DNA from 2 places in the Mesorhizobium sp. M1027 genome. Region 1 is predicted to be linked to the other one. Evidence: riboswitches for the same ligand, from Rfam matches in the RefSeq annotation. Region 1 holds a riboswitch; the other holds the start of a gene.

Region 1 (15,377 bases):
GACGCCGAACCCGCCGCCGATGCCGCCGACGGCGGTGAAAAGGCTTGGTGAGCTGGACGCGAAACGTGAATTGAAAGGCTGAGACACCCCGCCGCGAACGCCAGAAGGGCTCACGGCAAGGCAGCCAGGCCGGCTGTTGCAATCAGCGTCACGGCAAACACCAGATTGATGATCCGCGACGCCAGCGGTTTGCGAAGCAAACGTGCAAAAGCCGCGCCGGCGAGAAGCCACAAGAGATGAATGGCAACGATCATCAAGGCGAGGACCGCCAGCTTGGCTGAAATAGCAAGACCGCCGGCGCCGGAAGACGCGCCAGCAAACACGGGGGCAATCGCCACATAGGCTTTCGGATTGGCAACGGCCAGAAGGAACCCGCCAAGGAAAGTGGGAAGCGCTGCCCTACCGACGCGTGCCGCCAGGGGCGGCGCCGTCGCTATCTTGAACGCCAAATAGAGGATGTAGGCTGCCGAGGCGACCGCCAACAGCGCTGCGAGCTTCGGCAGCGCGGTGAGAACGGCCATGATGCCCGTCGCCACCACCAAAAGCACGAGGACCGTGCCGACAACGATTCCCGAGGCATAACGGAGCGAATCGCGCAGGCCGAACGCGGCGCCGATCGCGGTGACACTTATCGTCGCCGGCCCCGGGCTGCCCATAACGATGGCCGATGCCAGCACAAGCGCCAGCAATTGCTGCCATAGCTGCTGATCGAGAAGACCCTGTCCGGCCATGCGACGTCCCTGCATCCTGTGACGATGCAGGGACGGTAGGGCAAGGCAGCGGCGCCGGTCTTGAACGATCGTGCGCGGCTATGCGCTGCCCTTGTCGAGCTCGGCGATATCGTCCGGGCTGAGCTGCAACGACGCGGCCCGCACCAGGCTGTCGAGCTGGTCGAGCGTCGTCGCGCTGGCGATCGGAGCGGTGACGCCGGGCCGCGCCATCACCCAGGCCAGCGCCACTTCTGCCGGCTTGGCCGAATGTCTGGCCGACACGGCATCGAGCGCTGAGAGGATGCGCATGCCGCGCGTGTTGAGATAGCCTTTCACACCGCCACCGCGCGGGCTTTTGCCGAGGTCGGACTCGCTGCGGTACTTGCCGCTCAAAAATCCCTTGGCGAGGCTGAAATAGGTGATGACGCCGATGTCCTCGGCCACGCACAGATCGCGCAGCGGACCATCGAAGGACGAGCGGTCGTAGAGGTTGTACTCCGGCTGCAGCACCTCGTAGCGCGGCAGGCCGCGCAGGCTTGCCACGTCGAGTGCGGCGCGTAACTGGGCGGCGTCGAGGTTGGAAGCGCCGGCATAACGGATTTTGCCCTTGTCGAGCAGTTTCTGGTAAGCGCCGAGCGTTTCCTCATACGGCGTCGCCGGGTCGGGCCAATGCGACAGATAGAGATCGACGCTGTCGACCTGCAGCCTCTTCAGCGAAGCATCGATGGCCTTTTCGATATAGGCGGCCGAAAGGTCCCTCTTGCCCTGTCCCATATCCGAGCCGACCTTGGTGATGACGACGACCTTGTCGCGGTTGCCGCGGCTCTTCATCCATCTGCCGATGATGGCTTCGGATTCGCCGCCCTGGTGGCCGGCAATCCAGCGCGAATAGGAATCCGCCGTGTCGATGGCGTTGAAACCGGCCTCAATGAAGGCATCGAGCAGGTCGAACGAGGTTTTCTCATCGGCGGTCCAGCCAAACACGTTGCCGCCCAGAACCAATGGCGCGATGGATAGGTCGGTGCGACCGAGACGACGTTTCTGCAAAACTGATCTCCATGGTGATTCATGCTGGGGCGGATGGGAGCCGCCGACCGGGCTAACCTATGTCGCGCCGTGGCAACGTCAAACGTATAGCCTCTTTGCCAACCCGCCGGCGCTTCACAAAGCCGCGACCCGCCGCGCCGTGTCCGGCTCAAGGCGCTGGTTCCCGGAATCCAAACCAGCAGCCTCTGAAGAAACGATCTGGCAAATTTGGCACATAGATTGTCAAATCTGCCAATTCTGACTTTTGCCAGCCGACCGTAGGTTCCGCCGCGCCAACGCTGTCGGCCGGGCCCAGACTGTTGGCATGGGATCATTTGTTATGGAGAACGGCATGAAAGCAATCGTATTTGACGCCATCGGTTCGCCGCGCGACGTGCTCTACATGGACGACCTGCCGATTCCGCGCATCGGCGACGGCGAGGTGCTGGTCAGGATGGTCTCGGCTTCGATCAATCCGGGCGACTTCCTGTTTATCCAGGACCTCTATCCCGAACCGAAGAAGCCGCATTTTCCCCGGCAGATCGCGGGAAACCACGGTGCCGGCATCGTCGAAGCCGTTGGCGCGAATGTCTTGCTGGAACCGGGCACGCTTGTCGCGTTCAGCTATTATGGCAGCTGGGCCGAGTACGCGGCCATTCCCGCCGAATGGCTGATCCCGTTGCCTGCGGACTATCCGGTCGAACGCGCCGGGCAGATGGTGAACCCCATTACCGCGTGGGATCTGCTGACGGATTCCCGTGTCCGGCCCGGGCAGTGGCTGGCTGTCACGGCCGGCTATTCGTCGATTTCAACAATGGTGATGCAGTTCGCCCAACGACGCGGCATCAACGTCATCGCGCTGGTGCGGCGCTCGCACCAGAGCTTCGACCTGAAGACGCTTGGCGCCTCTGTCATTCTTGACCTTTCGGACTTGAAGGCAAGTATCCGGGAAGCGGTGATGGATATCAACGGCGGCGCCGGATTGAACGGGATTATCGACAATGTCGGCGGACCTGTCAGCGGCGAATTGATCCGCACCCTGGCGCTCGGCGGGCAGATGGTGATCAATGGCGGAATGAGTGCCGAGCGCTTCGAACTGCACAATTTCGATGTGTTGCTGAGCGGCGTCGAAATCAGGGCAAATATCTATCGCTACTTCTTTTCGCCGCCTGCCGAAGCCGACCGGCCTGTCCTACGCGAGATCATCGACATCTTTGGCCAGCCGGGCTTCCACGTTCCTGTCGGCGGTCTCCACGCGCTGACCGAGTTCAAGCTTGCGGTGGCAAACAGCCTGGATCGCGCCGACCTTGGTAAACAGATTTTCAGGATGTAGCCCGCGTCACGGCACCGAAAACATCATGATAACGATAAAAGGCGCTACGTCGCGATCCGTCTCGTCACGTCTTCCAGCCAATGATCGCTTATACCCAGTGCTTCGAGGTGCTCCAGCGTGCTGAGCACGTAATCCTCATTCCTCCCCGACTGGCCGACGGCGCCGCGAACGACGGCCGCCGCCTCGGCCGGGTCGAGCGCACCGGCATATTGCTCGTGGCTGCGGTCCACGACATAGGCGATGGCTTCGACCGTCCCGCTCCCATCCGTTTCACTTTTGTCGAGGCGAACGCTGAGCACACGTTCGAGATAGACGTTGGTGACCAGCTCGCGTTCGCGCAGATAGGTGATGACCTCGTTGCGCAGCTCGCCTGGGACCCGGAACGCCAGCCCGATGCAGGAGCCGCCGCGGTCGAGTCCGAGCACCAGGCCCGGCCGTTCGCGCGTGCCGCGATGCACGAAAGAATAGACGCAGAGCGAACGGCGGTAGCCATGCAGGCGGGCACGCCGCGTCTCGACATGCGCAAATCCCGGCCGCCAGATCAGTGAGCCGTAGCCAAAAACCCAAAAATCGCCCATATCGCCAAGCCTGATTGTAACGAACCACTCCACCGGTGGTGTTTCAGTCCGTCTACCTGTTGTTGCCGCAAGCGACAGCCCGCCCGTGCCACCCGCGTTAACGAAAGCCGCAGCATGACGTCAAGTGACGAGCGCCAGCCGCCCAGCCAGCGTCGCCGCCTGTTGTGGCTTGCCGCTTTCATTCTCGCGCTGTTCGGCATCTACAGCGCGGGCTGGTTCTACCTGGCGGATCTGGTCGAGAGCGCCGCCGACAAGGCGGTCGCCGATCTCGATGACAAGGACATCAAGGCCGCCTGTGCCAACCTCGCGGTCAGCGGCTATCCTTTCAGCTTCACCCTTTCCTGCGACAGTCTGGCTTACGAGGATGACAGCCGCAACGTCGCGGCATCGACAGGCAAGATCAACGCTGCCACCCAGATCACGCAGCTTCTGTCGCCTGCCGCCGAGCTCAGGGGGCCGCTCAGGACCTCCGTTCCCGGCATGACCCCGCTCTGGATCGACTGGGATGATCTGCGGGCCGACATGAAGCTGTCCTGGCCGCTGCCGAGACGCCTCTCGCTGCAGGCAGAAGGCCTGTCCGGCCAGACCGATCCCGCAGACGATACCGATCCCGTCTCGCTGTTCAGCGCCGGAACTGCCAGCGGGCAATTGCGCCCAAACGGCCCGGACATCGACTATGCCGGCAATTTCACCGATCTCGAAATCGACGCGGCGGCCATCGACGGGCGCGTCTTGCCGCCGCTCGATGGCAGCGGCGATGTGACGCTGAAGAACGGCGTGATGCTGATCATGGCAAACCCGAAGAGCCTGCGCGGCCTCGCGGCCGAAATCCACGAGCTCGATCTGTCGTCCGGAACTGCGCGCATCACCGTTTCCGGACCGCTGTCGGTCGATGACGGCGGTCTCATAAATGCCGATCTGACGATCAAGCTCAATGATCCAAAGGCCGTGGCGGCGATCCTTGCCACCGCCATCCCCGAGCAGAAGAAAGAGATCCAAACCGGCTTTGCCGGACTGGCGCTGCTCGGCAACCAGCCGTCGATGCCGCTGAAGATCGTCAGGGGCAAGGCCTCGCTCGGCTTCATCCCGCTCGGCAAGATCAAGCCGCTTGACTAGGCGGTCGGGACTGCGATCGGCCTGCCGCGGCTTATCCCTTCGGCGGGTGTTCGACTGCCTGGCGACCGAAATCCGGTACGTCGATGTCCTGGCCGGCCTCGATGATCGAGCGGCGGACGGCGCGGGTGCGGGTGAACAGGTCGAACAGCTTTTCGCCGTCGCCCCAGCGGATCGCCCGCTGCAGCGAGGACAGATCTTCCGAGAATCGCGCCAGCATTTCGAGGATGGCGTCCTTGTTGTGCAGGCAGACGTCACGCCACATGGTCGGGTCGGACGCCGCGAGACGGGTGAAGTCGCGAAAGCCGGAAGCCGAGTATTTGATGACCTCGGACTTGGTCACCGACTCCAGATCGTCGGCGGTACCGACGATGTTATAGGCGATGATGTGCGGCAGGTGCGAAACGATGGCCAGCGTCATGTCGTGATGCTGCGGGTCCATCGTGTCGATGTTGGAGCCGCAGCGGCGCCAGAATTCCGAGAGCCTTTCCAGTGCCGCGGGATCGGTGCCGGGCAGCGGCGTGAAGATGCACCAGCGGTTCTCGAACAGTTCGGCAAAACCGGCATCTGGTCCCGACTTTTCGGTGCCGGCCAAAGGATGGCCGGGAATGAAGTGCACGCCATCAGGCACATGCGGCTGCATCTGCGCGATCACCGATGCCTTGGTCGAGCCGACATCGGTAAGGATGGCGCCCTTCTTCAGCGTCGGCGCGATTTCCGCGGCGACGGTACCCGAAGAGCCGACCGGCACCGAAACGACGACCAGATCGGCATCGCGAACCGCCTCTTTCGCATCCGTCGTGTAGGTGTCGCCGAGGGCGAGTAGGCTCGCCCGCGCCAGCGTCGCTTCGCTGCGCGTCGAAATCGCGACTTGGCCGGCGAGCCCCTCACGGCGGATGACGCGGGCCAGCGACGAGCCGATCAGGCCGATGCCGACCAGCGCGATCTTTTCGAACATCGGTGAGGTCATGGTGTTCTAGCTTTTCAGGAATGTCGCGAGTGCGGCGGCAACGCCGCGGTTGGCCTCTTCGGTGCCGATGCTCATGCGCAGCGCGTTCGGAAAACCGTAGCCGGAAACGCGCCGCAATATGTAGCCGCGCGCACTGAGGTAGTCGTCGGCGGCCGCCGCCGAATGCTTTTTGTCCTCGGGAAAGTGGATAAGGATGAAATTGCCGACGCTCGGTGTCACCCGCAGCCCAAGCCCGCTTAGTTGCTCGGTCAGCCATGCCAGCCAGGTCTCGTTATGCGCCACGCTGCGCTCGATATGGACGCGGTCGCGGATCGCTGCGATGCCGGCCTCGATTGCCGTCGCATTGACGTTGAAGGGTCCCCGCACGCGGTTGATCGCGTCGATGACGTGCATTGGCGCATACATCCAGCCGATCCGCGCCCCGCCCAGGCCCAATTTGGAGAAAGTGCGGGTCATGACCACGTTTTCCGCGCTGCCCACCAACTCGACGCCGGCTTCATAATCGTTGCGCCGGACATATTCGGCGTAAGCTGCATCCAGCACCAGAAGCACGTTTCGCGGCAGGCCGGCATGCAGGCGGCGCACCTCCTGGAACGGCACGTAGGTGCCGGTTGGATTGTTGGGATTGGCAAGGAAGATGATCCTGGTACGCGGCGTCACCGCGGCAAGAATTGCATCGACATCGGCGCGTTCATCGGTCTCCTTGACCGTTACCGGGACGGCACCGGCCGATTGTATGTAGATCTTGTAGACCATGAAGCCGTGTTCGGTGATGATCGCTTCGTCGCCGGGTGCGAGGTAGGTCTGCGCCAGCAGGCCCAGAATCTCGTCGGAGCCGTTGGAACAGACGATGTTCGCCGGGTTGAGCCCGTGCACCTCGGCGATCGCTTCCCTCAGGCGCCTGGCGCTGCCGTCGGGATAGACCGCGAGCTTGTCTGCGACCGCGCGCGCGGCCTCTATCGCCTTTGGCGAAGGGCCGAGCGGGTTCTCATTCGACGACAATTTATGGACCTTGGCGACACCTTCAGGCGCCGTGCTCTTGCCGGGCACATAGGCTTCGATATCCATGATGCCGGCGCGGGGCCTTGGACGTGTCTGATCCGGTATCTGGCTCATTCCATGAAATCCGTCGAGAGTGCCTCCGTCCGGAGGCCGCAGCGGAAATACAAGCCGTGGCCCGGAATGTCGAGGGGCGGCAATTCGGGATCAAGAACTTGCCGTTGACGAAGCCATGCGTCGGTCCTAGAAGAGCAGCAACAGTTCCGTGGTGATTTGGCCGGTCGGCTTGCAGCCACGTTAAACAACTTGCTAAAGGGCCGTTTGCATCTTGTAACCGGCTTTGCGAAGGCATGGCCGGTTTTTTGTTGCCCTGGCTGGTTGTTGCCCGGACCGGCGGTGGACAACTGAAGGCCGGGCAAGGAGATGTGATGGTCGCTTTGCGCGCGCGAAAAACCAACAACGAGGCCGACCAGCCGTCGAGCCCGGTGTTGCGTTTCGGCGCCGACAAGCCGCTCAAGCTCGACGCCGGCACGCTGCTGTCGCCGTTCCAGATCGCCTACCAGACCTATGGCACGCTCAACGACGAGCGCTCCAACGCCATCCTCGTCTGCCATGCGCTGACCGGCGACCAGCATGTCGCCAACACCAATCCCGTGACCGGCAAGCCGGGCTGGTGGGAAGTGCTGATCGGCCCCGGCAAGATCATCGACACCGATCGTTTCTTCGTCATCTCGTCCAACGTCATCGGCGGCTGTCTCGGCTCCACCGGCCCCGCCTCGACCAATCCCGCCACCGCCAAACCCTACGGGCTCGACCTGCCGATCATCACCATCCGCGACATGGTGCGCGCGCAGCTGATGCTGGTCGAGCATTTCGGTATCGAACAGCTGTTCAGCGTGCTGGGCGGCTCGATGGGCGGCATGCAGGTGCTGCAATGGGCCTCGAGCTATCCCGAGCGCGTCTTCTCGGCGCTGCCGATCGCCACCGGCGCCCGCCATTCTTCGCAGAACATCGCTTTCCACGAGGTCGGCAGGCAGGCAGTGATGGCCGACCCGGACTGGCATGGCGGCAAATACTTCGAGCACGGCAAGCGGCCGGAAAAGGGGCTGGCGGTGGCGCGCATGGCCGCTCACATCACCTATCTGTCGGAAGCAGCGCTGCACCGCAAGTTCGGCCGCAACCTTCAGGATCGCGAAGCCCTGACCTTCGGCTTCGATGCCGACTTCCAGATCGAGAGCTACCTGCGCCATCAGGGCATGACCTTCGTCGATCGCTTCGATGCCAACTCCTATCTCTACATGACCCGGGCGATGGACTATTTCGATCTCGCCGCCGACCATGGCGGCCGGTTGGCCGATGCCTTCGCCGGCACCAAGACGCGCTTCTGCCTGGTTTCGTTCACCAGCGATTGGCTGTTCCCGACCGAGGAAAGCCGCTCGGTCGTGCACGCGCTGAACGCGGCCGGCGCCTCGGTCTCGTTCGTCGAGATCGAGACCGACCGCGGCCACGACGCCTTCCTGCTCGACGAACCGGAACTGTTCGCCGCCATCAAAGGCTTCATCGCCTCGGCGGCGCGGGCGAGAGGGCTCGGCGCATGACCCCGAAAAGTTCCGGATTGTTCGGATCAGGACCATGCGCCAGGCAAGTGACGAGCCCATGAGCGTCAACCGCGCCCAGCGCGTCGACCTCGAGGTCATCGCCGATCTCATCCCGCCGCAGTCGCGGGTGCTGGACGTCGGTTCCGGCGACGGCCTGCTGCTCGAATTGCTGCAGGCGACCAAGAAGGTCGACGGTCGCGGGCTGGAACTGTCGCAGCGCGGCGTCAACGAATGCGTGGCGCGCGGCCTGTCGGTCATCCAGGGCGATGCCGATAAGGATCTCCAATTCTATCCCGATAAGGGCTTCGACTTCGTCGTTTTGTCGCAGACCTTGCAGGCGACCCGCAATCCGAAATTGGTGCTCGACGAACTGCTCAGGATCGGCAACCGCGCTATCGTCTCATTCCCAAATTTTGGTCACTGGCGGGTGCGCTTTTCGCTACTGTTCAACGGCCGCATGCCGGTGACCAAGGACCTGCCCTATTCCTGGTATGACACCCCCAACATCCATTTCTGCACCATTCGCGATTTCGTCAATCTGTGCGACGAGCTTGGCGCGACGGTGGAAAAGGCGACCGCGCTCGACGCCAATGGCCAGCGGATCGGCTTCTCGATGCCGTGGTGGTTCTGGAATTTTTTCGGCCAGCAGGCGGTGTTTCTGCTGAAACGATAAGAGCCAATCGTCGCGGATCGTCCCCTTATTCGAGAACGTCGGTGGCCTTGTGCGGGTGCTGGACGCCATCGACCAGGACCACGTCGGACTGAGAATTCTCGGTGCGCAGCGGCAAGATCTCCTGATAGGCGGGCGAGCGGTACCATGCACGCACCTGCTGCATGTCTGGAAATTCGATCATGACGAGGTGGCCCGGCCAGGTGTTTTCAACGACTTCCACCTCGCTGCCATGCACGATGAAGCGCCCGCCAAACGGCTCCAGCGTGGCATCGATCTTGTGCAGGTACTCGACGATCTGCGGCCCCGGCGTGACCTGGCGCATATGCGCGACGGCGTAGGCGGTCATGGCTGTACTCCCTGGTGGTCGAAGCCGGACAACCGGCTTGATGGGAGCAGTTTGCCGAGACCTTGCACGCTGGTCGATTACCCCCGAGGTAATGACACTGAATACAAAACCGACGCGCCTCTGCCGTTGCTGCTCCGAACAGGGCCGTGCGCGAGCCCTGCTGTCACCTGAAAAATATTTCCGCCTGGCGCCGATGATTTCCGCACGCCTGCGCTGTCCTTATCGATGAGCGCGCCTGGATGGTCCGGCGGCCGGGAACAGAGAGGTGATCCATGGGATCGTTGCAAGGTCAGAATGTTGTAGTCGTAGGAGGCAGCCGTGGGGTCGGCCGCTCCATCGCGGAGGCCGCCCTCAAGGAGAGAGCGACGGTGCTGGCCGTCGCCCGCGGGAAACAAGCCCTGGCGCAATTTGCCTGGGAGGTCTCGGGCGTGACGACGCTCGCCGTCGATGCGACGGTGGACTCCGCCCCCGACAAGGTCTTCGCCGCGCTTGAGCCGGACGTGCTGGTGATCTGCGCAGGCGCGCTGGCGCCTTCCGCGCCGCTGCACGAACAGAACTGGAAGGCGTTCTCGGCAAATTGGGACACGGACGTCAAGGCGTCGTTCCTGTTTTGCCGGGCCGCTCTGCGGCGTCCGCTCAAGCCGGGGACCCGGATCGTTCTGATCTCCAGCGGCGCGGCCTTGACCGGCGGACCACCGAACGCCGGCGGCTATGCCGGCGCAAAACGCATGCAGATGTTCCTGGCCGGTCATAGCCAGAAGGAGGCCGACCGGCTTGGCCTCGGCCTGCGCTTCATGGCGCTCGCGCCGATGCGCATCATGCCGGAAACCGGCGTGGGCAAGGCCGGCGTCGACAGCATAGCGGCCTATATGGGCATCCAGCCGGCGGACTTCATCGCCGCCATGACCGACACGCAAACCCCGGCCGACGTCGGACGGGCGGTGGTCGCGCTCGCCACCGGCCAGCCGCAAGGCAGTTCCTTCATGGTCAGCGGTAGCGGGCTTGCACCGGCCGCCTGAGGCGCGCGTAATGCAACGCTCACTCGTAACCGCACAAGCCACATGACAGACGCTCAACCACCTCTGGAACCAGCACGCCAGCCGATCCTCGATCGGCTGGCCTTCGAGAAGGTCACGGCCGCGCATCGCCGCGAGCTCAAGCTGCATTGCTATCGCATGATGGGTTCGCTGCACGAGGCCGACGACCTCGTCCAGGACACGTTGCTTCGCGCCTGGCGTGCCAGGTCGGAGTTCGACGGGCGAGGTTCGGTTCGCGGTTGGCTCTACATGATCGCGACCAACGCTTGCCTCAACGCCATCAAGGCGAGGTCGAGGGCGCATCGCATTCTCCGGGAACCCGGACGGCCGCCCTCGCACGGGGCGGCCATAGGCGGGCCCGTAGCCGACATCGCCTGGCTGGAGCCCTACCCCGACGCCGAGCTTCCAGACATTGCCGGCAGCGAGTCAGGTCCGGAAGCCCGTTACGAGAGCCGCGAGGCCGTCCAGCTCGCCTTCGTCGCAGCGATCCAGGATCTGCCACCCAGGCAGCGCGCCGCGCTGCTGCTTGCCGACGTCCTGGGATGGTCGGCCGTCGAGACGGCGCGTTTGCTGGGCGGATCGACGGCTTCGATCAACAGCGCGTTGCAGCGCGCCCGCGCAACGCTGGCGGCGCGCTATCCCCAGGGACGGCCGACCAGCCGATCACGGCCCAGCCCCGAAGAAGGCCTGCTGCTCGAACGCTACATGCAGGCCTGGCAGGCCGCCAATCTCGACAGCTTGATCGAGCTGCTGCGTGAGGACGCCATCTATACAATGCCGCCTTGGCGCGAATGGTATCAAGGCCGCGAAGCGATCCGCGGTTTCCTCGAGACCGTCTGGCCGAGGTTTGGCGGCTTCCGCACGCTGGCCACTCGGGCCAATGCCCAGCCGGCGGTCGGGGTTTATTCCCGCAGCCACGATGGCCCTGAATGGCGGGCCCATTCCCTGCATGTGTTCGACGCCGCCGAGGGCGGGATCGCTTCCTTGACGATCTTCATAGGGCCGCTCGGGCCATCTCTGTTCCCGGCCTTCGGCCTGCCACCAGCCTAACCTACCCCTGGGCCAGCCTTATCGGTCGAGTTCCGGGAAGTATGGGTCCGAGAAAAACCGCCGGTCGCGCTCGCCTTGCAGGCAGTCGATCGGTGCGTCGATGCCGATCGTCCTCGGATCCACCTTGGGATACTCGATGCCGCTGACCTCGAGGATCAGTTTGCGGCGAGTGGCGGTGGCGAATTCGGAAGCAGCATAGATCGGCAGCACGAACGAGCCCGGCCCGCCGGTGACGCATTCGACATAATACCGGTCGAGATGGCTGAAGGTGGGTGACGGGCTGATCAGCATCGGCAGCCCGTTGATGACGATGCCCTTCGCCAGCGCCGCATCGCGTGCCGCCGTGACCGGCAAGCCGGTGTTGTTTGGGCCGTCGCCCGAGACGTCGATGACGCGGCGTTTGCCGGTGAAGGCCGTGCCGTTGAAAAGCTCGACGCCGAAAGCCACTGCGCCGGAAATCGAGGTGCCGCGAAAGCTTCTGAACGGGCGGGCCGCGATCTTGTCGGCGAAAGCGTTGGCGCTCTCCTTGCTGTCGATGACCTGCCAGGCAATGACCGCATCGTCGCGGATGGTGCCGGCCCATTCGAAATAGGCGATGGCGATGCGGCCGGAGGTGCCGGCACGCACGGCGTTGATGAAGTCGGGATGGCGCAGCGCCGCGACATAGCCGGCGCGCTGCAGGGCAAACTCCCTTTCATCCATCGACTGCGAGATGTCGACGGCCAGCACCAGCTCGACATCGACGGCAAGTGCATTGGCCGGCGCGGCCACGGGTGCCGCCGGGGCGCAGGCAAGGCAGGCGAGCAGGGCGAAAGCGTCAAGCATGGCCGATCGGAACGTTCCCATCTGAAACGATCGCGACAGTTTTTCGCCGCGATCGCGGCGAAATAAAGCTTGGTTTCTATTTCTTTCGGCCAGCCGAGGCGATGGCCGGGGGCGGTTCGATGGCCCCTGCCCTGATACGGGCCGGCTTGAGGGCCGGTTGGCCGGCATCCTTGACGATGGTCAACGCCCGCCGGAAGAAGCGGCCATTGTGCTGGCCGCGGCCGATATTGAGGATCGCGGCGTCGGGAATGCGCTTCTCCAGCATCGACAGCACTTGCCTCAGCGTCGGGCCGTCGAACGCGTCCAGCGCCTCGTCGATAATCACCCATTTCGGCCGTCGCAAGGCGAGCCTGGCAAAGGCCAGCAGACGCTGCTCGTCGTCGCTGAGCTCACGCTCCCAGCGCGCCGACCGATCGAGCGAGGACGACAGGCGCTGCAGCCCGACATCGGCCAGCACCTCCGAGATCTCGGCATCGGCCGCCTCCGCCGCGCCGTCTGCATGGTTGAGCACCTCGCGCAGCCTGCCGAGCGGGAAATAGGGGGTGCGCGGAACAAAGATCGGCGCTTCTCCGGCCGGCATGCCGATCCGTCCGCTGCCCCACGGCCACAGACCGGCAATGGCCCGGAAGAACAGCGTCTTGCCGGCGCCCGGATCTCCGGTGATCATGACCCGGTCGCCGGCGCGGATTTCGACATGCGGCTCGGCAAGCTTGGTGCATCCCTCGGGCGAGGCGATCTCGAGTTTCTCGAAGGTCAGGCTGCCGTCCGGGTTTTCGCCGAACGAAATGCGCCTTTCCGTATCGTGCAGCGCGTCGGTGTCGCCAAGCGCGATGCGGAAGTCGGCGACCCGCATCAGCGTGGCGCGCCAATCGGCGATGCCGCCGATATTGTTGATGAACCAGCGCAGCGAGGAATGAACCTGGTTGAAAGCGCCGACTGCCATCATCAAGCCGCCAAAGCTGATATCGCCGGCGAAATAGACCGGTGAGGCGACCAGGATCGGCGCAACGACTGTGATCCAGCCGTAGGTGTCGGTAACCCAGGAAAGATTGATCTGGGCGCTGTAGATGCGCCGCATGGCGCCCAGCACCATGCCGAGATCGAATTCGAGCCGGCGTCTGGCATCGGCCTCGCCATGCGCCAGCGCGATGGCATCGACATTCTCGTTGACGCGAACCACCGAAGAGCGCAGCTCCGCTTCACGCGTATAGCGATCGTTGTTGAAGCGGATCAGCGGCCGCCCGACCAACCAGCTCAACCAGGAGGCGGTGCCGGCATAAAGGATCGCCGCCCAGACCATGTAACCGGGTATGGCCAGCGAATGGCTGCCTATGTGGAAGACGAAGCCGGAAGACAGCGACCACAAGACGCCGACGAATGAGGCAAGCAGGATGCAGGACTGCAGCAGGCCGATGCCGAGGCCGGTGGAAAGATCCGAGAGATGCGCGACATCCTGCTGCAGGCGCTGGTCGGGATTGACGCCGATGGCGCCGGCATGGGCCAGCCGGAAGGCGCGCGCCGGCCGCATCCACTCGCCGATCAGATCGAGCGTCAGCGCCTCGCGCAGCTTCAGGCGGATCATCTGGTCGAGCCAGGTCTGGCCCACGTTAAACAGAAGCAGCCCGCCGGCTATTGCCGCAAAGACCAGAAGCTGATGCAGGAAGGCCTGCATGTCGCGCCGCGCCAGCGCGTCGAAGAACGGTTGGTTCCAGCGGTTGAGCAGAACCTGCCCGACGGAGGTTGCGACAATGACGGCGACGATGCCGATTGCGGCCCAAAACAATTGTTTTCGCACTGGCGAGGTGGTCAGCGCTATCTTGATTGTTGCCAGCTGCTCACGCAGGCTGCTGGCTTCGATCGACGCGGCAAGCTTCTGGGCGCTGGCCTCGACATCCGGATGATCAGCCATGAGTGAATCCTTGCATTCGGAAGCGGTGCTGAAGCCCGGTCATAGAAATCGCCGGTCATAGAACCGATTGCGTATGCCTTCAATCGGGCAGCGAACCCGTCCGCGACAGATAGGTGAGAAAAAGCCTGCGTCGGATCACGAACGCGTCATCTTGGCGGCGCCGGACGTTTGGCCCGCGACAGTCCGGCCAAGCGTCGGCGCGCCATGCGGCGAGAGAACCGGCACGAAGACGCGGCGGGACGCGCGCTGGGCAACCGGCACGCCTTGGTAAAGCCGCTTCTGCGCCTCGACGACGATAACGCCCGAAAAGATCGGCCAGAAGCGCCGGCCGGCGCGTTCCAGCACATTGTGGAACTGCATCATGAAACGTCGCGGCGACGGCGGGAAGAACAGCGCATCGGACCATGCCGCCGGCGTGAAATTCGCTTCGCGCAGCAATTCGGTGAGCTGGCCGCGCGAGAACGGCCGGCCATTGCCGAAAGGCGTATGCTCGAAGCGCGCCCAGACGCCGCGCCGGTTGGGCACAACGATGACGACACGGCCGGCAGGCGACAGCACCCGCCAGATCTCGTTCAGCGTCTCGCGCGGGTTCTCGACATGTTCGAGCGAATGGACGAGCAGCATGCGGTCGATGCAGGAATCGACCAGCGGCAGTTCCTCGTCGAACACCAGCGCGGTCGCCGTCGGCCCCGTCGCCGGCCAGACCACCGCGCCCTGTGTTGCCGGCATGAAGGCAAAGACACGCTCGGCATCGCTGCCGAAGCGTTCCAGCCACGGCAAGGTATAGCCGAGACCGACCAGCCGCTCGTTGGGCACTACGGCCCATATCGAGGACAGCGCCATGGTGATCGAGCGTTCGGCCAGGCGGCCGAGCGTGGTCGAATAAAAAGAACGGAGATCGACAATGTCTGAATGCATGCGCGGAACGGTAGCTTCGAAGCAGTCCAAGTTCAACAAAGGCAGATGACATCGGCTGGCAGGCGCCCTATGTCTGCGGCAATAAAGGGAGAGATGCGATGCCGGTCGAGATCGAACAATTCATGTGCCGCAGCGACAATTTCGGCGTGCTGGTGCACGACCCGAAAAGCGGCCAGACGGCGCTCATCGATGCGCCCGAGGAGGCGCCCATCCTGGCGGCCATCAAGCGCACCGGCTGGACCCCGACGATGATCCTGACCACCCACCACCATCTCGACCATGTCGAGGCCAA
Region 2 (15,377 bases), on a different contig from region 1:
GCCAAGAGCCTGGCGGATGCCATCGTCGCTGCCGCTGCGAAGTAATCCTGGAATTCCTGATGTCCCTTCGCCATTTTACCGATCTTTCTGCCGTTTCCGAAGGCGATCTGCGCTTCATGCTCGACGACGCAGCTGTGCGAAAGGCAAGGCTCAAGGCCGGAGAACGCAGCAAGCCGCTCGAAGGCAAGGTGCTGGCGATGATCTTCGACAAGCCGTCGACGCGCACGCGCGTATCGTTCGACGTCGGCATGCGGCAGTTGGGTGGCGAGACGATCATGCTGACCGGCACCGAGATGCAGCTTGGCCGCTCGGAGACCATTGCCGACACGGCCAAGGTGCTGTCGCGCTATGTCGATGCCATCATGATCCGCACCACCTCGCATGACCGGCTGTTGGAACTGACGGAAAACGCTACGGTCCCCGTCATCAACGGGCTGACCGACGAGACCCATCCCTGCCAGCTGATGGCCGACATCATGACCTTCGAAGAGCACCGCGGTCCGGTGGCCGGCAAGACGATCGCCTGGACCGGCGACGGCAACAACGTGCTGCATTCGCTCCTGGAGGCATCTGCGCGGTTCCATTTCAAGCTGAACGTCGCCGTGCCCGAGGGCAGCGAACCGGCTCAGAAGCATGTAGACTGGTCGAAAGCCAATGGCGGCAAGCTGAAATTCACCCGCTCGCCCGAGGAGGCCGTTCACGAGGCCGACTGCATCGTCACCGACTGCTGGGTGTCGATGGGCCAGGAGCACCGTGCCCGCGGCCACAATGTCTTCCTGCCCTATCAGGTCAACGCGGCACTGATGGCGAAAGCCAAGCCGGACGCGCTGTTCATGCACTGTCTGCCGGCGCATCGCGGTGAGGAGGTTACCGACGAGGTCATCGACGGACCGCATTCTGTGGTGTTCGATGAGGCCGAGAACCGGCTCCATGCCCAGAAGGCGGTCCTGGCCTGGTGCCTGGGCGCTTGATACGGGCCGCGATGATCCGGGCCGGCCTGATCTGCGCCGCCTTGATCCGGGCCGCCTTGATCCGGGAGTGGGTGGTGCCTATCTCAGGCGCATCACGCAAATCGAGCGCGTCTCGTCGCATGCGCCCCGGAGGGCGGCATCGCCGCGCCCCGGAGCTTTGTCATGTTGGAAACTCATCAATTGGCTGAACATAAACCCAAGCTCGGCGAATTCGGCTACGCCGGCGACGATCATGTCGTGCCGTTCGAGGTCGGCCCGCTCGACGTGCGCGGCCGCACCGTCCAGCTCGGGCCGATGCTCGACGCCATTCTCAGCCGCCACGACTATCCCGAGCCGGTCGCCCGGCTCCTGGCCGAAGCCTGTGTGCTGACGGTACTGCTCGGAACTTCGCTGAAATTCGAGGGCAAGTTCATTCTGCAGACCCGCACCGACGGGCCGGTGGACATGCTGGTCGCCGATTTCTCCACGCCGCACGCGCTGCGCGCTTATGCCCGCTTCGATGCCGGCCGGCTGCAGGCTTTGACTTCGGCCGGCGAGACGTCACCGCAGACGCTGCTCGGCAGCGGCGTCCTGGCGCTGACCATCGACCAGGGCGCTCACACGCAACGCTACCAGGGCATCGTCCAGCTCGACGGTGTCACACTTGAAGATGCCGCACGCACCTATTTCCGCCAGTCGGAGCAGATTCCGACCGACCTCCGCCTTTCGGTTGCCAAGCTTCTGACGCCCGGCGTCGGCGGTGCCCGCGAGCAATGGCGGGCCGGTGGCCTGCTGGCACAATTCCTGCCGCAGTCGGCGGAGCGTATGCGCGTACCCGACCTTCCCGGTGGCGACGGCGATCCGCGTGAGGAAATCCATGACCCGACCGACAATTCCTGGCAGGAGCTGCTGGCGCTGCTTGGTACTATTGAACCGACCGAGCTGATCGATCCGACGATCGGCGCCGAACGGCTGCTTTACCGGCTTTTCCACGAGCATGGCGTCCGCGTGTTCGGCGGCGTGCCGGTCGCCGACCAGTGCTCATGCTCGAGGGAGAAGATCCGCGGCATTCTCGAAGGCTTTTCCGCCGAGGAGATCAGGGACAGCACCGAGGATGGCAGCATTCACGTCGCCTGCGAATTCTGCTCGAAGCAATATGACTTCGACCCGGCGGAGTTTGCAGCGGCTGGATGACGGCCCTCAATTGACGGTGCGCCGCGTGCCCGGCAAATCGAGCGAGAAGGCGGGGATGGCGACGTCGAACGTCTCGCCCCGCTTGTTGCGCATTGTGTAGTGCCCGACCATGATGCCGGACGGGGTCGAGAGCGGGCATCCGGACGTATACTGATAGCTGTCGCCGGGGTTGAGTCCGGGTTGCTCGCCGACGACCCCGGGGCCGCGCACTTCCTCGACTTTGCCGGTACCGTCGGTAATGTGCCAGTAGCGTGACAGAAGCTGCACGAACTCATCCGACTGATTGTCGATGGTCACCTGGTAGCCCCAGACATAGCGGTTTTGCGGCGGATCGGAGTGATCCTCCAGATAGAACGGCCTGACCTGCACTTCGATGTTGCGGGTGACGGCGCTGTACATAAACTGCTCCAAAGCAATGTAGATGGAACTTTCGATGCTCAGCGCAGTTTGGTCAACGATGCGCAGCATCTTCTTGCCCGATCTCAAGCGCAGGTGCCGAAAAACAATGTCATTTGAGTGACACATGACAATGATGGTGTGCAGGCTTGTGCCGGACGACTCAGCGTTCTGTCGAATTGTTGAAAACGGCTGTCATGCGGCCGGCATTTCTGGAGCGACCAGATCTCGATGGAACCGACATTCGCAGCCGCCCTCCTTTCCATAGCCCTCCTTCTTTCAAATCTCGCCAGCATCCTGTTAGCTTCGCAGAAGCTGAAGCGACCAGCCAGTATTGCACCGCCCGCGGCCAACGCGCCGCCGGTATCGATCGTCATCCCGGCGCGCGGCGTCGAGCCGTTTGCCGAAGAGACGCTGGAGCGCGCCTTCTCACTCGACTGGCCGCGCTACGAACTCATCTTCTGTGTCGCCCATGCCGACGACCCGGTGGTCAAGCCGATCACCGCCGCAATGGCGCGCTTTCCAGCTATTCGCGCCCGCCTTCTGGTCGGTGACGACCGCATCAGCGGCAATCCAAAACTCAACAATTGCGTGAAGGGTTGGGAGGCGGCGCGTTATCGCTGGGTCATCCTTGCCGATTCCAATGTGCTTATGCCGAGCGACTACGTCCAGCACCTGATGGCGGCGTGGCGGCATGACACCGGCCTCGTCTGCTCGACGCCAATCGGCTCGCGGCCGGACGGCTTCTGGGGGGAGGTCGAATGCGCCTTTCTCAACACGCTGCAGGCACGCTGGCAGTACGCTGGAGAGGCGCTCGGCCTCGGCTTCGCCCAGGGTAAGAGCATGTTGTGGAACAAGCCAATGCTCGATGCCAATGGCGGCATCCGCGCGCTTGCCGCCGAGATCGCCGAGGACGCCGCCGCGACCAAGCTGGTCAATGGGCTCGGACTACGGGTCAATCTTGTCGCCTCTCCCTTCGAACAGCCGCTCGGCCGGCGCACGCTTGGCGAGATCTGGTCGCGGCAGGCGCGCTGGGCGCGGCTGCGCCGCGTCACCTTTGCACTGTTCTTTGCCCCCGAAATCCTGATCGGCGCGGCACCGCCGCTGGTGCTTGCACTGATCGCCGCGGCTGACGCCGGCGTCAGCCTGCCGGCAACCGCCGTCGCCGTGCTGGTCGCGGCCTACCTGCCGGAATGCGCCTTGGCCTCGGCCAAGGGATGGCACCTGTCGCCGCGCACGATCCCGGCGATGATGGCACGAGACCTGATGCTTCCCGTCATTTGGGCGCGCGGATGGCTGAGCGGCGCCATCGACTGGCGCGGCAACGTGATGACTATCCAGACGAAGACTGTCGCGGAGCTGGAAGAGACCCCGTCCGGCGCCTGATCGGCACGTCCCCGCTGCCTCTGTTCGGCCAGCCCTTATCCGGCAACTCTCAGTGCCTGCTCGATGTCTTCGAGCAGGTCGTCGGCGTCCTCAAGGCCGACTGACAGCCTGAGCGTTCCCGGTCCGATGCCGAGCTCGGCGCGGGCTTCATCAGTCAAGTTCTTGTGTGTGGTCGTCGCCGGATGGGTGATCAGGCTCTTGGCGTCGCCGAGATTGTTGGAAATCAGCACGACGTCGAGTGTGTTCTGGAAGGCAAAGGCCGCCTGCTTGCCGCCCTTCACATCAAAGCAAATCAGCGTCGAGCCGCCCGACATCTGCTTCTTGACCACGGCCGCTTGCGGGTGGTCGGCGCGGCCGGGATAGATGACGCGGGCGATTTGCGGGCGCTCGGCCAGGAAATCCGCGATGCGGCCGGCACTTTCCGTCTGCTGGCGTACGCGTAGCGGCAGCGTCTCCAGGCCTTTCAGCAGCGTCCAGGCATTGAAGGGCGAGAGGCTGGGGCCGGTGTGGCGGAAATAGTCATGCAGATTCTCGTCGATCCATTTCTTGTCCGACAGAACGATGCCGCCAAGACAACGCCCCTGGCCGTCAATATGCTTCGTGGCCGAATAGACGACGATGTGGGCGCCGAGCTGCAGGGGTTTCTGCTGCAAGGGCGTAGCGAAGACATTATCGACGATCAGCCTGGCGCCGATCGAATTGGCAAGTGCCGCCACGGCGGCAATGTCGACTACCTCCAGCGTTGGATTGGTAGGGCTTTCCAGGAAAAACAGTTTGGTGTTTGGCTTGACCGCCTTTTCCCAATTGGCGATGTCGGTGCCGTCGACCAGCGTTGCCTCAATGCCGTATTTCGGCGCCAGCGTCTCGATCACCCAGCGGCAGGAGCCGAACAGCGCGCGGGCCGCTACGATATGGTCGCCCGCCTTGGCGCTACACAGCAGTGCTGCCGTCACCGCCGCCATGCCGGATGCCGTGGCGCGCGCGTCCTCGGCTCCTTCCAGCGCGCACATGCGTTTCTCAAACATGTCGACCGTCGGATTGGCATAGCGCGAATAGATGAAGCCCGGCTCCTCGCCCTTGAAGCGGGCCTCCGCCGCTTGCGCCGTCTCGTAGATATAGCCTTGGGTGAGATACATCGCCTCGGAGGTCTCGCCGAAGCCGGAACGCAGCGTCCCGGCATGCACGAGTGCGGTCTGAGGCTTCCAGTCGCGCTTCTTGGTCATCATTCCATCCAAACACCAAAATTGGTCCAAACAACAAAAAACCGGCCGCGAAAGTCGCAACCGGTCCATATGGCCTTGCGGCCGACGGTCCTTTAGCGACTTGTTTAACGTGGCTGCAAGCCGACCGGCCAAATCACCACGGGATAACGAGCTTTAGACCCGCGCCACGCTTGCGTCAATTGCCGGCATGATTAAGAGGATTGTACCAAGCAGGTGCCAAAGGCGTCCACGGTCGGACCTGCGACAGAACAAGACCTCGCCCGGCGTTCGAACGGAGCCAGACCCTTGCGGCAGACAGGCATTCTTCCCGATCAGGATATTTCCGCGCTGTTCCAGACGGGCGCGCTGAAGTCGCCGCGCATGCTCGATGCCGATCAGATCCAGCCGGCCAGCCTTGACCTCAGGCTCGGCGACAAGGCATGGCGAGTGCGTGCTTCCTTCTTGCCCGGCCCGGACCACAGGGTTGTCGACAAGCTCAACCGGCTGAAGCTGCACGAGATCAACCTCGCCGAAGGTGCGGTGCTGGAAACCGGCTGCGTCTACATCGTGCCGCTGCTCGAAAGCCTGGCGCTGCCCGCCCATATTTCCGCCTCCGCCAACCCGAAAAGCTCGACTGGACGGCTCGATATCTTCACCCGGGTAATGACCGACCGTGGCCACGAGTTCGACAAGATCGCCGCCGGCTATGAAGGCCCGCTCTATCTGGAGGTCAGCCCGCGCACTTTCCCGATCATCGTGCGGACCGGCTCGCGGCTGTCGCAGATCAGGTTCCGCACCGGCAATGCGCTCTTGTCGGAAAGCGAGCTGCACGAGTTGCACCGCGCCGAAATGTTGGTCGCCACCGAACCACCCAACATCTCAGGCGGGGGAATCGCGCTGTCGATCGATCTCGACGGCGACAAGGACGGGCTGGTCGGCTATCGCGGCAAGCACCACACCGGCCTGGTCGACGTCGACAAGCGCGCCGCGCAGGATGTCGTCGATTTCTGGGAGCCGCTCTACAAGAGCGGTGCCGGCGAGCTGGTGCTCGATCCGGACGAATTCTATATTCTGGTGTCGCGCGAGGCGGTGCATGTGCCGCCACTCTACGCCGCCGAAATGACGCCTTTCGACCCGCTGGTCGGCGAGTTCCGCGTCCATTATGCCGGTTTCTTCGACCCGGGTTTCGGCCATTCGGCGTCGGGCGGCACCGGCAGCCGGGCGGTGCTCGAGGTGCGTAGCCACGAAGTGCCGTTCATCCTCGACCACGGCCAGATCGTCGGACGGTTGGTCTACGAGCATATGCTGAAACGGCCGCAGGCACTCTACGGCACAGATCTCGGCTCGAACTATCAGGCGCAGGGCCTGAAACTGTCCAAGCATTTCCGCGCCGCGCGATGAGTTTGGAACTGCCAATCTCCCCCACGAGGGGGGAGATCACGCTGTCATCGACGCCTCAAAGCGCCTTCACCGCCACCTTCACCGGCTGCTCGATTTCAAGCGGGTTGCGCAGCGGCAGGCCGAAATCCTGCGCCTCGATTTCGAATACGTCACCGGCCTCGGTCCTGATGCCGTCGGCGAAGGACAGCGTCGCCGTGCCGAACATGTGCACATGCACGTCGCCCGGCTGGCGGAAGGCCGAGTATTTGAAGTGGTGATGCTCGAGATTGCCAATGGTGTGCGACATGTTCGCCTCGCCCGACAGGAACGGCTTTTCCCAAAGCAGCTTGCCGTGGCGCAGGATGCGTGAAGCGCCGCGAATGTCGGACGGCAGGTCGCCGATCAGGATCTCCGGCCCGAACGAGGCGTTGCGCAGTTTCGAATGGGCGAGGAAGAGATAATTCACGCGCTCGGTGACGTGGTCGGAAAACTCGTTCGACAGCGTGAAGCCGACGCGGAACGGGGCGCCGTCGTCGCCGATCACATAGATTCCGGCGATTTCCGGCTCCTCGCCGGCATCCTGGGCGAAGGCGGGCGACATGAGCGCCGCGCCGGGCGCCACTGCCATGGTACCGTTGCCCTTGTAGAACCATTCGGGCTGCACGCCGATCTGGCCCTTCGCCGGCTTGCCGCCCTCCAGCCCCATGCGGAACATCTTCATGGAATCGGTCAGCTGTTCCTCGCCGCCATCGCTGAGCTTCTTGTGCATGGAATCGCGGGTCGCGGCGGAGCCGAGATGCGTCAGCCCGGTGCCGGTGAGATGGAGATGCGCCGGATCGGGATGGTTGATCGGCGACAGCAGCCGTCCCTTCTTGTAGGCTGCATCGAGATCGACGGTTTCGCCGAAGCCCTTGCGCTCGATCAGGGCGACAAGCCCGGTGCCGGTGCGCGCGGCTTCCATCGCCAGCGAATAGACGCTGCGGGCCCCGTTGATGACGCGGGTCTTGCCGCCGTTGCGGGCAACGACGCGGATCGTCTCGGCGTCGTCGAGGATCTGGGAGATCAGCATGGTAACCCTCTCTGAATTGCGGCCTGCCTTCTTGGCAAACCCTGCCCGGCGCGGCTCAGACCCTGTCCACGCCGCGGTTGAAATTCTTCGTCCGGATTGCGCTCGCGGGTCAGGTCCCTCGGGGGACTTCTTCGCGCCGCCCGGCAGCGCCGCGATGTGACCCGTATGCCTCCTGGTTGCCTCTCAAGCCTTGTTCTTGTTGTAGACGTCGAAGACGACGGCGCCGAGCAGCACCAGGCCTTTGACCACCTGCTGCCAGTCGACATTGACGCCCATGATCGACATGCCGTTGTTCATGACGCCCATAATGAAACCGCCGACCACCGCGCCGATGACCTGGCCGACGCCGCCCATCGCCGAAGCGCCACCGATGAACACTGCAGCGATGACGTCGAGCTCGCTGCCGAGGCCGGCCGCCGGCACAGCTTGCCCCAAGCGCGCTGCGATAATCAGGCCGCCGAGTGCCGACAGCACGCCCATATTGATGAACACCATCAACGTCAGCCGTTCGGTCTTGATGCCCGATAGCTGGGCTGCCTTGGCATTGCCGCCCATCGCATAGATGCGGCGGCCGATCGTCATGCGTTTGGTAACGAAGACGAACAACGCGATCAGCACGCCCATCACCATGAGAACGATGGGGAGGCCCCTATAGGTGGCGAATTGGTAAACGAGAAACAGCGCCAGCGCGCTGATCACCAGGGTCTTGACGACGAACAGCGAGAAGGGCTCGGCTTCGTAGCCATGCTTCTCGCGGGTGCGCCGTGCCCTGAGCCCGAAATAGGCATAGGCGAGCACGGCGACGAGGCCGATCACGATCGTCGTCAGGTGCAGCGTGAGGCCGCTGCCGACAATGGTTTTGCCGGCGGCGTTCACGGTTGGCGGTATCAGCGTCAATGGGCCGATCAGGTCCGGAATGAAGCCGGAACTGAGCGCCTTGAAGCCGACTGGAAGCGGCCCCACGGAAGACCCGCCACCAAGCAGCGCCTGGCAGATGCCGCGGAAGATCAGCATGCCCGCCAGCGTGACGATAAAGCTCGGTATTCGGTGATAGGCAATCCAGTAGCCTTGTGCCGCGCCGATCGCACCACCGACGATCAGGCAGATGATCGACACCACCAGCGGATTGCTCAATGGGCCAAGCGGCCAGATGACCATCATCATCGCCGCCAATGCGCCGATGAAGCCGGCGACGGAGCCGACGCTGAGATCGATGTGACCCGAAACGATCACCAGAAGCATGCCCAGCGCCATCACGATGATGAAGCTGTTCTGCTGCACGAGATTGCTGAGGTTCACCGGCTTGAACAGCGTTCCGGACGTGGTGAACTGGAAGAACACCATGATTGCGATCAACGCCAGCACCAACCCGTATTCGCGCAGATTGGTGACCAGCGCCGAGACGGCAATGCGAGGTCCCTGTTGTAGATCCTGGGCAACGCCGGTCTGCGGCCCGGGAGCGCTTTCGGTGCTCATGATGCTTTTCCTTCTCCGCGGACGATGGCGCGCATTATCTTTTCCTGGCTGGCGTCGCTTGCCGCCATTTCGCCGACGATGCGTCCTTCGTTCATGACGTAGATGCGGTCGGTGATGCCGAGCAGTTCGGGCATTTCCGACGAGATGACGATGATTGCCTTACCCTCGGAGGCGAGACGCGCGATGATCGTATAGATTTCATATTTGGCGCCGACGTCGATACCACGTGTCGGCTCGTCGAGGATCAGCACTTCCGGATTGGCGAACAGCCATTTCGACAGCACCACCTTCTGCTGATTGCCGCCAGAAAGGTTGCCGGTCATCTGGTAGACGCTCGAGGCGCGGATGTTGGTCCTGCCGCGATAATCGTTGGCGACCGAAAGCTCGCGCAAATCGTCGATCACGCCGTGGCGCGACACGCCGGGCAGGTTGGCCAGCGTGATGTTGTGCTTGATGTGGTCGATCAGGTTGAGACCGTAGGTCTTGCGGTCCTCGGTAACGTAGGCGATGCCGTGTTCCACCGCCTTGCTCACCGAAGAGACGTCGATCGGCTTGCCGTTTAGGAACACCTCGCCGGTTATGCGGCGGCCGTAGGACCGGCCGAACAGGCTCATGGCAAACTCGGTCCGGCCGGCGCCCATGAGCCCGGCAATGCCGACCACTTCGCCCTTGCGGGCGTTGAGGTTGATGCCCTTGATGACCTGCCGCTCGGCATGGATGGGATGGTAGACCGACCAGTTTTTCACTTCGAGAACGGTCTCACCGATCTTCGGCTCTCGCGGCGGGTAGCGGTCGTCGAGCGAACGGCCGACCATCGACGTGATGATGCGGTCCTCCGAGATGTCCTTCTTGGCCAACGTCTCGATGGTCCGGCCGTCACGGATGATCGTGACCTTGTCGGCGACCCGGTTCACCTCGTTGAGCTTGTGGGAGATCAGGATCGAAGTGATGCCCTGCCGCTTGAATTCGAGCAGCAGATCGAGCAGCGCCTGGCTGTCCTTTTCGGACAGGCTCGCCGTCGGCTCGTCCAGAATGAGCAGCTTCACTTCCTTGCTGAGCGCCTTGGCGATCTCGACCAGCTGCTGCTTGCCGACGCCGATATTGGTGATCAGCGTGTTGGGGTCTTCCTTGAGGCCGACCTTCTTGAGCAGGGCGCTGGTGCGCGTCTCGTTGGCATTCCAGTCGATGACGCCGTATTTGGCCTGCTCGTTGCCGAGAAATATGTTTTCGGCGATAGACAGCATCGGCACCAGCGCAAGCTCCTGGTGGATGATGACGATGCCCTTGCGCTCGCTGTCATGGATGCCTTTAAAATGGCACTCATCGCCGCGATAGATGATCTGGCCGTCATAGGTGCCGGACGGATACACACCCGACAGCACCTTCATCAGCGTCGACTTGCCGGCGCCGTTCTCGCCGACCACGGCATGGATCTCGCCTTCCTCGACCATGAGCTTGACGTTCGACAGCGCCTTGACGCCTGGAAACGTCTTGGTGATGTCGCGCATCTCCAAAATCGTCGATGCCATTGAGAATACCACTCCTGCGAGGTCCGCAAACAATACCGGGCTGGCTCGCCAACGAAAAGGGGCCCTGCCTGCGCAGGACCCCAGGCTTTGTAACCGCGATTACTTCAGTTCTTCGGCCTTGATGTAGCCGGAGTCGACCACCAGCGCCTGGTAGTTCGACTTGTCGACGTCATGCGGCGTCAACAGGATCGAGGGAACGACCTTGACGTCGTTGTTGTAGGTCGTGGTGTCGAGGCCTTCCGGCTTGCCGCCCGAGAGCACCTTGTCGACGAGTTCGACCGTCGCCTTGGCGAGTTCGCGGGTGTCCTTGAACACGGTCGAATACTGTTCGCCGGCAATGATCGCCTTGACCGAAGCGGTCTCGGCGTCCTGTCCGGTGACGATCGGCCATGGCTGATCGGCAGTGCCGTAGCCTACGGCACGCAGCGAAGCGATGATGCCGCGCGACAGGCCGTCATAGGGCGAGAGCACGCCATCGACGCGGCTGCCGTCCGAGTAGTTGGCGGAGAGCAGATTGTCCATGCGGGCCTGGGCGGTTGCCGCCAGCCAGCGCAGCGTGCCGACCTTGTCCATGCCCATCTGGCCGGACTTCACGACGAGGGTCTTGTCGTCGATCAGCGGCTGAAGAACCGACATGGCGCCGTTATAGAAGAAGAACGCATTGTTGTCGTCCGGCGAACCGCCGAACAGCTCGATGTTGAACGGACCCTTCTTCTCGGGATAGCCGAGGCCCTTGAGCAGCGATTTTGCCTGGATGACGCCGACGCCGAAATTGTCGAAGGTGGTGTAGTAATCGACATTTGGCGTCTTCTTGATCAGGCGGTCGTAAGCGACGACGACAACGCCGGCGTCATTGGCCTTCTGCAGCGCATCGCCCATCGTGGTGCCGTCGATCGAAGCGATGATCAGCGCCTTCGGTCCCTTGGTGATTTCGTTTTCCAGCTGGCTGAGCTGGTTCGGAATGTCGTCCTGCGCATATTGCAGGTCGACAGTGTAGCCCAAAGCCTCGAGCTGGGACTTGACGGCGTCGCCGTCGTTGATCCAGCGCTGCGAGGTCTTGGTGGGCATCAGCACGCCGACCAGGCCTTCGCCCGCCTGCGCCGGCAGCGTCATAGCCGCGATGCCTAGGGCCGCGACGGCGGCCAGTGTCTTGATAATCTTCACATTAACTCTCCCTGGTTGATGGACGCGTACCCTTGGGTTTCGTGGGCCGCGCAATCGTGCAGGAGCGCCAAAGGCGCCGCTGCCGTCATCGATCTCCGGTATCCTCCCAATCGGCCCCGAAACTCTGGGTTCAATCGATACGAGTTTTCTCTCGTCACCGATCGTCAAGTCTCAGGACGCGCGAAGGGTGTGTCGCTTTGCCATAACTGTCAAATGCGATCTTTGATGGTTGCTATATCGCGACTGATATGGCTTAGGCTAGTGACGACGCTGCCGGATCCAGCTGGGGCGCCGGGCGTAGGAGTAGGGAAAAATCATGGCGGCGCTGCGAAATCCTGGTGGAATATCAGCCGGTTACGATGAGATTCCGCGCGATGGCGGAACCCTGCTGCGCAGCGGCTTGAGCCTGCGTCACATGCGTATGATCGCAGCCCTCGACGAGCACGGCCGGGTGAGTGCCGCGGCCCAGGTCATGAACATCTCGCAGCCGGCGGCTTCGCGCATGATCGCCGAGATGGAGGCGGTGCTCGACGTCAAGCTCTGCGAAAGGCTGCCGCGTGGCATCACGCTGACGCCCTATGGCAAGGCGTTGGCACGGCGCGCGCGGTCGATCCTGCTCGAGATGCGCGAGGTCGACCGCGAGATCTTCGAGCTCAAGGCGGGCAAGGGCGGCTCGGTGTTCCTGGGCGCGGTCACGGCACCGGCGATCGAGCTGGCGGTGCCGGCGATCCGCGAGATCCGGCGCCTCTATCCGCGCATCGAAATCACCATGCAGGTCGAGACCTCGAACGTGCTGGCGCGCGAGCTGATCGCCTCTCGGCACGATTTCATCATCGCCCGCATCCCCGACGACCTCAATCCGCGGCTGTTCGAGGCCCGCGTCATCGGCGTCGAGAAGGCCTGCCTGATCGTGCGCCGCGGCCACCCGCTGACCAAGGGCAAGGCAGTGCGGTTGGAAGACACCGCCGCCTATGACTGGGTTTTCCAGTCGGGCGGCTCGCCGCTGCGCCAAGCCATGGAAAGCAACTTTTTGAACCGCAACATCGCGCTGCCGGATCGCATCCTCAACACCAGCTCGCTGTTACTGACTCTGGTCATGGTCGCGCAATCCGACGCGATCGCGCCGGTGTCGATCCAGGTCGCGAAGTTCATTCAGAACCCCGAAGGGCTCGACGGCGCCATCGACGTCGTCCAGACCGAGTTCGACATCGAGGTCAGGCCCTACAGCCTGATCACGGTAAAGAACCGCGCGCTGTCGCCGGCGGCCAAGATGCTGCACGATTTTATTTTGCGGGAGGTGGGCTGAGGATTGGAGCGGGTAGCGGGGCGCATCCCGTGGCCGGCCAGACGACCAGACAGGCCCACCAGCAGCGGCGCCGATGCAAGTCGGCTACAACTGCTGCGTGATGCTCAAAAAAAGCCCGCCAGCAGAAGCCAGCGGGCCAAGGGTAGACATTCCGGTTGGGGTCATTCGAGGCCCCGCCGACCCTCAATGTGAGATATTCGACGAACTGGCACATCGGCCAAACAGATGAAGGACGGCCAGCCGAGCTGTAAACTGCCTGTAAAGCCGCAAGTTTTCAACATCGCCAACTCAGGCGCAACCCGTGTGGCAAAAGCTGGAGCGGGTAGCGGGAATCGAACCCGCGCGTTCAGCTTGGGAAGCTGACAAGCTACCATTACATCATACCCGCGCTGGTTCCTCCGATATCATGGCCCGGCGCCGATGCGCAATCCGGTTTGAGGGCTCGGCTTGATGCCGGGCGGTCAACTGCGTATTTCTGGGCATGTGCCCGAATCGCGGCACCCGACTGTGGAGACAGGCCTTGTCCGCACTGAACCGCTTTCTCGGCGATACGCCGCTCCGGGTGATCTTGAAGCTGCTTGTGGTGTCGTTCCTCGTCGGCCTGGTCATGAACGCCTTCGGCTGGTCGCCGATGGACGTGCTCTACGGCATCCGCAAATTCTTCATCGACCTGTGGAATTTGGGCTTCCACGCCATCGACCGCTTCCTCGGCTACATCCTGCTCGGTGCCGCGATCGTCGTGCCGGCCTTCATCCTGCTCAGGATCGCCAATTTCAGGAAGTAGAGCATGATCCCAAAAAGTGGGAACCGGCTTTCGGAAAAGATCATGCTCAAACAAACAGCCTTTCACGCGTAGCCCGCAGCCACCTCGAACAGGATGGCGTGGCGTGCGGCAAGTGCTGCGACTTCCGTCGAATAGCCGCCGCCGATAACGCCGCACACCGGGACGCCTAGCGTGCGGAAATGGCGGATCACCATATCGTCGCGGGCGCGCAGCCCGTCATTCGACAGCGCCAGCCTGCCGAGCCGGTCCTCGGCATGGACATCGACGCCGGCATTGTAGAAGACGAGATCCCAGCGCTTTCGCGCCGACAGCTCCGGCAGGATGGCGCCCAGCCGCTCCAGATAGGCTGCATCGCCGGTTCCGTCGTGCAGGGCGATATCGTGATCGGAGGCGATCTTGCGCGCGGGGTAGTTGCGGTCGCCATGCATGGAGAAGGTGAACACGCGCGGCTCGTCGTTCAGGATATCCGCTGTTCCGTCGCCCTGATGCACGTCGAGGTCGACGACCAGGATGTTTTGGACAGCAGCTTCGGCGAGCAGCACCAGCGCAGCCACGGCCACGTCATTGAGGGTGCAGAAGCCGGCGCCTTGCGCGCGCCGCGCGTGATGGCTGCCGCCGGCGGTGTTGCAGGCGATGCCGTTCAGCAAGGCCAGCCGCGCTGCCAGCACCGTGCCGGCCGTGGCGAGCTGCGCCCTCAGCGAAACCCGCTGTCCAATGGGGAAACCGATCTCGCGCTCGATCCTCACCGGCACGTCGCAGGCGAGCACCTGGTCGACATAGTCTGCCGCGTGGGCAAGCTTCAGCCATGATGGCCGCGCAGCCTCCGGCATGTTGAGCGCCTCGGGCCGCGCCAGGCCGCGTGCCCGCAAGGCGTCCATCAGCAGCGGATATTTGCTCATCGGGAAGCGGTGGTTGACGGCGAAGCCGGCGTCGTAGTCGGGATGATGAACGATCTGCAAGGGCATGGGGCGGCCGGTGCACCAGAGGCGGGTTTCGGTTGACCACAATGGGGTGGATGGTTGCGCGAGGTCCGCAAACTGGGGCACATCGGCTAGCCGATCAAGCCGCAACAGGAAGCGACACGCGTTTGGAGCAGGCTTTACCCACCGAAGTCCACGCCACCGAAGCCAGGGCATTCGTCGTCACCAACCGCTCGGTGCTCGCCATCGCCGTGCCGATGACGCTTGCCTATCTGACGACGCCGTTGCTCGGAATTGTCGACACGGCGGTGGTCGGACAGTTCGGCGATGCCGCCCTTCTCGGCGGCCTGGCGGCCGGCGCCCTGATCTTCGACGTCGTTTTCACGACCTTCAACTTCCTGCGCTCCGGCACCACCGGCCTCGTCGCCCAGGCCTTCGGGCGCGGCGATGCGCTGGAGGAGCAGGCGGTGTTCTGGCGCGCCGTGCTGATCGCGGTCGTCGCCGGCTTCGTGCTTGCCGCGCTTGCGCCGCTGGTTTCCACCGCCGGGCAATGGTTCATTGGCGCCGAACCGCGCGTCAGCGCGGCGATGGACGTCTATATCCGCACCAGGATGCTCGCAG

The links. A riboswitch is a leader RNA that binds a small molecule or an ion and turns the genes downstream of it on or off. The one in region 1 is predicted to bind S-adenosylmethionine.
Region 2: another riboswitch for S-adenosylmethionine. It lies ahead of NKH50_RS10715 (O-succinylhomoserine sulfhydrylase); the one in region 1 lies ahead of metX (homoserine O-acetyltransferase MetX).

The regions. Positions count from the first base shown of each region.
Region 1 covers NZ_JAMYMW010000010.1:63,457-78,833, forward strand. Annotated here, with positions in the region: gene NKH50_RS19930 (lysophospholipid acyltransferase family protein) at 1-82, shown strand, start outside; gene NKH50_RS19935 (LysE family translocator) at 111-731, opposite strand; gene NKH50_RS19940 (aldo/keto reductase) at 810-1,757, opposite strand; gene NKH50_RS19945 (zinc-binding dehydrogenase) at 2,089-3,069, shown strand; gene NKH50_RS19950 (gamma-glutamylcyclotransferase) at 3,114-3,647, opposite strand; gene NKH50_RS19955 (DUF2125 domain-containing protein) at 3,762-4,763, shown strand; gene NKH50_RS19960 (prephenate/arogenate dehydrogenase family protein) at 4,795-5,730, opposite strand; gene hisC (histidinol-phosphate transaminase) at 5,737-6,846, opposite strand; SAM riboswitch at 6,985-7,062, shown strand; gene metX (homoserine O-acetyltransferase MetX) at 7,158-8,327, shown strand; gene metW (methionine biosynthesis protein MetW) at 8,386-9,000, shown strand; gene NKH50_RS19980 (DUF1330 domain-containing protein) at 9,026-9,346, opposite strand; gene NKH50_RS19985 (SDR family NAD(P)-dependent oxidoreductase) at 9,619-10,365, shown strand; gene NKH50_RS19990 (RNA polymerase subunit sigma-70) at 10,408-11,433, shown strand; gene NKH50_RS19995 (DUF1194 domain-containing protein) at 11,452-12,258, opposite strand; gene NKH50_RS20000 (ABC transporter ATP-binding protein/permease) at 12,335-14,167, opposite strand; gene NKH50_RS20005 (class I SAM-dependent methyltransferase) at 14,303-15,085, opposite strand; gene gloB (hydroxyacylglutathione hydrolase) at 15,184-15,377, shown strand, end outside.
Region 2 covers NZ_JAMYMW010000004.1:334,055-349,431, forward strand. Annotated here, with positions in the region: gene NKH50_RS10690 (aspartate aminotransferase family protein) at 1-45, shown strand, start outside; gene argF (ornithine carbamoyltransferase) at 60-971, shown strand; gene NKH50_RS10700 (Hsp33 family molecular chaperone) at 1,134-2,144, shown strand; gene apaG (Co2+/Mg2+ efflux facilitator ApaG/CorD) at 2,151-2,543, opposite strand; gene NKH50_RS10710 (ceramide glucosyltransferase) at 2,772-3,926, shown strand; gene NKH50_RS10715 (O-succinylhomoserine sulfhydrylase) at 3,962-5,152, opposite strand; SAM riboswitch at 5,222-5,299, opposite strand; gene NKH50_RS10720 (2'-deoxycytidine 5'-triphosphate deaminase) at 5,435-6,529, shown strand; gene araD1 (AraD1 family protein) at 6,585-7,577, opposite strand; gene mmsB (multiple monosaccharide ABC transporter permease) at 7,761-9,053, opposite strand; gene mmsA (multiple monosaccharide ABC transporter ATP-binding protein) at 9,050-10,582, opposite strand; gene chvE (multiple monosaccharide ABC transporter substrate-binding protein) at 10,682-11,746, opposite strand; gene NKH50_RS10745 (LysR family transcriptional regulator) at 12,063-13,052, shown strand; tRNA gene NKH50_RS10750 (tRNA-Gly) at 13,367-13,440, opposite strand; gene NKH50_RS10755 (DUF6460 domain-containing protein) at 13,534-13,836, shown strand; gene NKH50_RS10760 (histone deacetylase family protein) at 13,899-14,801, opposite strand; gene NKH50_RS10765 (MATE family efflux transporter) at 14,852-15,377, shown strand, end outside.